2 regions of the Williamsia sp. R60 genome follow, and region 2 is predicted to be linked to the other one. Evidence: riboswitches for the same ligand, from Rfam matches in the RefSeq annotation. Region 2 holds a riboswitch; the other holds the start of a gene.
The links. A riboswitch is a leader RNA that binds a small molecule or an ion and turns the genes downstream of it on or off. The one in region 2 is predicted to bind cobalamin.

Region 1: it holds a riboswitch for cobalamin, as region 2 does, so the genes downstream of both, ACVWY6_RS04975 (FecCD family ABC transporter permease) here and ACVWY6_RS13060 (CbtB domain-containing protein) in region 2, are expected to answer to the same signal.

The regions. Positions count from the first base shown of each region.
Region 1 is NZ_JBSSGR010000001.1:1,124,109-1,126,490, reverse strand. Features, by position in the region: gene ACVWY6_RS04975 (FecCD family ABC transporter permease) at 1-888, opposite strand, end outside; cobalamin riboswitch at 1,013-1,227, opposite strand; gene ACVWY6_RS04970 (MmcQ/YjbR family DNA-binding protein) at 1,272-1,676, shown strand; gene ACVWY6_RS04965 (uroporphyrinogen decarboxylase/cobalamine-independent methonine synthase family protein) at 1,908-2,382, opposite strand, start outside.
Region 2 is NZ_JBSSGR010000002.1:1,324,235-1,326,616, reverse strand. Features, by position in the region: gene ACVWY6_RS13070 (histidine phosphatase family protein) at 1-300, opposite strand, end outside; gene ACVWY6_RS13065 (CbtA family protein) at 297-1,127, opposite strand; gene ACVWY6_RS13060 (CbtB domain-containing protein) at 1,140-1,376, opposite strand; cobalamin riboswitch at 1,417-1,545, opposite strand; gene ACVWY6_RS13055 (ATP-dependent helicase) at 1,650-2,382, shown strand, end outside.

The DNA.
Region 1 (2,382 bases), on a different contig from region 2:
GAGCAAGGGCGTCACGATGATGAGTCGCCGGTGATCGGCGCCGACGAGCAGTCGCGCCACGTGTGGGACGACCAGACCGACGAATCCGACCGCGCCACACACGGACACGAAACAACCCGTCATCGCGGCCGCGATGACGAACAGGAGGATCCTGAACCGCGATGCGTTCAGTCCCAGTGCGGCACTGACCTCGTCGCCCATCGACAACGCGTTCAGGCGTCGCGCGCACAGGGCGATGGACACCATTCCCACCGCGGCGACGACCACCACCAGTGGAACCATGCCCCAACTGACGCCCGACAGGCTCCCCAGGAGCCAGAACATCACGCTGCGCGCACCGTCACCTTGCGGTGCCATGAAGATCAGCACGGTGGTGACCGCCGAGAAACCGTATCCGAGCGCGGTTCCCGTCAACACGAGCCGCAAAGGCACCAATCCGGCTGCCGATCTCGCCATCAGATAGACGAGGGCGGTGGCACCGAGGGCGCCCAGGAACGCTGCGGTACTCAGCGCGTAGATACCCAGCGCACCGAAAGTGCCGAACAGGACAACTGCGGTCGCGCCCACGGATGCCCCCGACGAGATCCCGAGGACATACGGGTCTGCCAATGCGTTGCGCACCATCGCCTGTACGAGCAGACCCACAGCACTGAGTCCGGCGCCGACGAACATTGCCACGATCAGTCGCGGCATTCTGGAATCGATCACTATCCGGTAATTGGGCACGTCGTCCGCGGATATTGCGCCTCCGACCAACTCGGCCCAGAGGAACGAGGTGGTGTCGCGCCAGGGAACGTGAACGGTACCGAACATGAGTGCCACCACCGACACAGCGACCAGCGCGAGACACAACCCGACCACCAACGCAGTCACCGAATGAGGGCGCATCGCCGCACTTTCCGCTGTACCGGATGCCGGCCGACCCGTACGCATGCGTCAGCGAATGAAGGCGCGCGCGAGCACACCATCACCGCGTCAACCGTGTCCCTCGGAGTCGACGGGCGACCACGCCGGCGGCGCGGTCGCGTTGGCAGGTCTTCGGACTCGTGGACATGGCACCGAATAGTCGGTGCCTCCTACCGGCGGTCGCTTCCCAGGCATACACCCAGTGCTGGTGACCGCGTTCGTTTCCACTCACCGCTGCGGGGCAGTTCCGGATCTTCACCGGATTCCCTCTTACGATCCGCCGGTCACTGACCGACGGAAACCAACGCCCGGTCAACCTAACATTTCACCGGCACCCGAACAGACACCGGTTCTAGACTGTCGCCATGCCCCACCCGATCATGTACTCCGAGGACGACCCGGTCCTGATTCGACTGCGCACCATCGCCCTCGCGTTCCCGGATGCGACGGAGAAGATCGCACACGGTCGCCCAACGTTCCGCGGCGCGAAGATGTTCGGCATGTACGGCGGCGGGGTCAAAGGTGGACCCCAGTTCGAGCAATCGCTGCTGTTCAAGGTCGAACAGACTGAACGCGTTGCACTGGAACAAGACTCGCGATTCTTCTATCCGGCGTACGTGGGACCGTACGGATGGATGGGGATCGACCTGTCGGCACGGCCGGACTGGACGGAGGTGGCCGAACTACTCGATGCCAGCTACCGCTCTGTCGCGACCAAGAAGCTGATCGCCCGGCTCGACGCCGGCGAGCGCCCCGACGAACTGACCTGACGTCATCGCTCGGTTGCTGCGCCGGGGCCGAACTCATCACCGTCCTCTGCGGGCTGGGGCCTCGCATCGTCACGGCCATGGCACGGGAGCGGCCAGATGAAAGTGCCGCCCTGCATCGCGGTTCGAACCCGCGTCGGTTTCGCGCATATCCGTGCGCGGCAGGCGAAGTTGTCCATACCTCATCAGAGGCTGCGCAGACGATGAATGTTCCCGATCGACCGGGCCGGGTCGCTATACCGCGGTCGGGTCGGCGAGCAAGCCGGCCGCCGCTGTGGTGCACAGCGAGAGCGCCGTCTTCGCCCAGGCGGCATCGGCACCGGCCAGACCGCACGCGGGACTGATCACCACCTGCTCCGCCAGGACCTTCCGGGACAGCCCGATTCGGTCGGTCAGAGCGGCGCACGACGCGGCCACCTGTTCTGCGGCGAGTTCGGTTGCGGGGGCAGCCGTCGGCACGGCGCCAAGGATGACGTCCCGACCCTCGTCGAGCAGCTGCCCGATACCGTCGAGGTCCGCCGTGCGGATCTGGGCGAGATCCACACTGACCGCAGCGAATCTGGTGCGCTCCAACAGCTCCCACGAAAGGTTCGCCGAGCAGTCGTGCATCACCACCGGCCTGCCGACGACGTCGATGAAGCCGTCGTACTTCTCGGCGAGCACAGCGACGGGTACGGGCCTGATGATGTCGAAACGGGTGAGCGGCTCC
Region 2 (2,382 bases):
CTGACCGAGTTCGACGGGATCTACCTGATCGGGCCGCAGGCCGGCCCATCGACCCAGGTCCATGGCCCGCAGTGCCGGTTCCACGTCTGCGTCCCGCGCGCCCATCAACCTGGCCGTGTCGCGCGCAGAAACGTCCGGAGCAACAAAGACTTTCGCGCCCGAGTGCAGGCGCAGACCCGTCGCATCGGCTTGCCCGCGCGTGTCCAGCGGCTCGTCATGCGACCCGAAGGCCAACGTTGCATTCGGACCCGTTCGTGCAGCCACGACCACTGTGAGATCCAGTGGGGGTTGGCCCGTCATGTCGGGCGGGCTCCGCCTTCCGCCCCGTTGCGAGCACCTGCACCGGCCGTGCGGGCCGTCTGTTTGCCGATCCAGTTGAGCGCCAGCGCGAATCCGAGGCCGAGGACTGCCCACAAGATGACCTGATTGATCACCGAGTAGTACCGGAAGTCGCCGAGCAAATCGGCCGGAAACCCAGGGAACACCATCGACTGGCCGTCCATCAGCGGGCCCGGCACCTCGTCGAAACTCGGCAACAGAACCACGGTGACCGCGATCGCGGCCAAATACGCGACGCCCGCCACCACTGCCGCATACAGGCCACCGATCTTCGGCGCCAGCCAGAACGCCAAGACCGCTGCAGCGATCATGAAGCCCACCGACAGCAGCAGGATCGTCAGGTACGCGCCACTGCGAGACCCGATCGTGTCGTCACCACCCACAGCGGGCGGATTCGCGGGATACGCGCTGAAGGGAATGAGATACACCGCGACGAATCCGCAGACTGCGAGCAGAGCCGCCACCGTCCGCGGGTCGGTTGTCGGGTACCGCCGGCCGATGTAGGCCCACACAACCGTGAAGGCAACAGCGAAGAACGCCCCGATGATCAGGCCGAACACCACCGACCCCACACCGGCGCCGAAGTTCTGCTGCACAGTCCGGGAGAACAACTCGTGGTCGTGCGCGTGAGATCCGCCGGTCAGTTCGAGTTCGGCGTGCGACCGGCCTTCCTCATACCCGACGGCACGGTCGACAAGGGGCTCGATGTAGATCCGGGCGAAGACGAACGCGACGATTCCGGCGACCAGACCTGAGAGCAGTCCGGCGCCGATGAACTTCTTTTCCACCTGCTCGCCTGCTCAGTGGCAGGGGAAGCCGAGGAAGTGCCGCGCGTCGTGGATGTACTCGTGGACATGGGTGTCGCTGCCGAACACCGACACCGCGCCCTGGTCGAAGCCGAGGAAGTAGTAGGCGAGGGACGCGACCATGGTGGTGGCGGTCAGCCAGAGTGCGGCGTTCACAACCGACACATCCGGGACCGCGACGGCCAACGTGGGGGCATTCGAAACCGGTTGCGAGACCGAAGAACTCGACATTGATATCTCCTCTCGCGGGATGCGCGCCCCGCGTCGACCTGTTGGGTGTCGTGCCCCGGTCCCCTGACTTGCGGCTCCACCCGGTGGGTTGAGATCAGCTCACAGTGGCGCGACCGCTCCGGATTTGCACCGGATTTCCCGTTCGCACGACGTGCGCTGACTCTATTCCGCGGCGTTTTGCCCGGTCAACACCGACCTGCCGAATGATCTGGTGCCGACGATCCCGGGCACCGGTTCTGCCGCTCTGTCAGACCCGTCGTGGATCATGGAGCAATGGCCGCCCGCAAGTCCCCCACCTCGGTATCCGGCGTGCCCAGCGCACAGCAGGTGCTCGGCCGCTTCACAGCGCCGACCCGTACGTGGTTCGACGCGGCCTTCCCGGCACCCACATCAGCACAGCTCGGGGCATGGAACTCCATCGCGGACGGCCAGAACACCCTGGTCGTCGCCCCCACCGGGTCGGGCAAGACGCTCTCGGCATTCTTGTGGGCACTCGATCGTCTCGGCGCCGACCCGCTTCCCGACGGCGCCAAGGCCGCCGGCACGCGCGTTCTCTACGTGTCGCCGCTGAAGGCTCTTGCCGTCGATGTCGAGCGCAACCTACGCGCGCCTCTGATCGGGATCACCCGGGCCGCGCAGGAGCTGAACCTGCCCGTCCCCCAGATCACGGTAGGTGTGCGATCGGGCGACACCCCGGCCGCACAGCGCCGTCAATTGCTCCGCACCCCGCCCGACATCCTGATCACCACCCCCGAATCCCTCTTCTTGATGCTCACGTCGTCTGCGCGCGACACGCTCACCTCGGTTCAGACGGTCATCGTCGACGAGGTGCACGCCGTGGCGGGCACCAAGCGGGGCACACATCTGGCGTTGTCGCTCGAACGTCTCGACGCCTTGCTGGAGAACCCGGCACAGCGCATCGGGTTGTCGGCAACCGTCCGGCCACCCGAACGTGTCGCGGGATTCCTCTCCGGCAGCCGGCCCTACACGATCGTGCAGCCGCCGG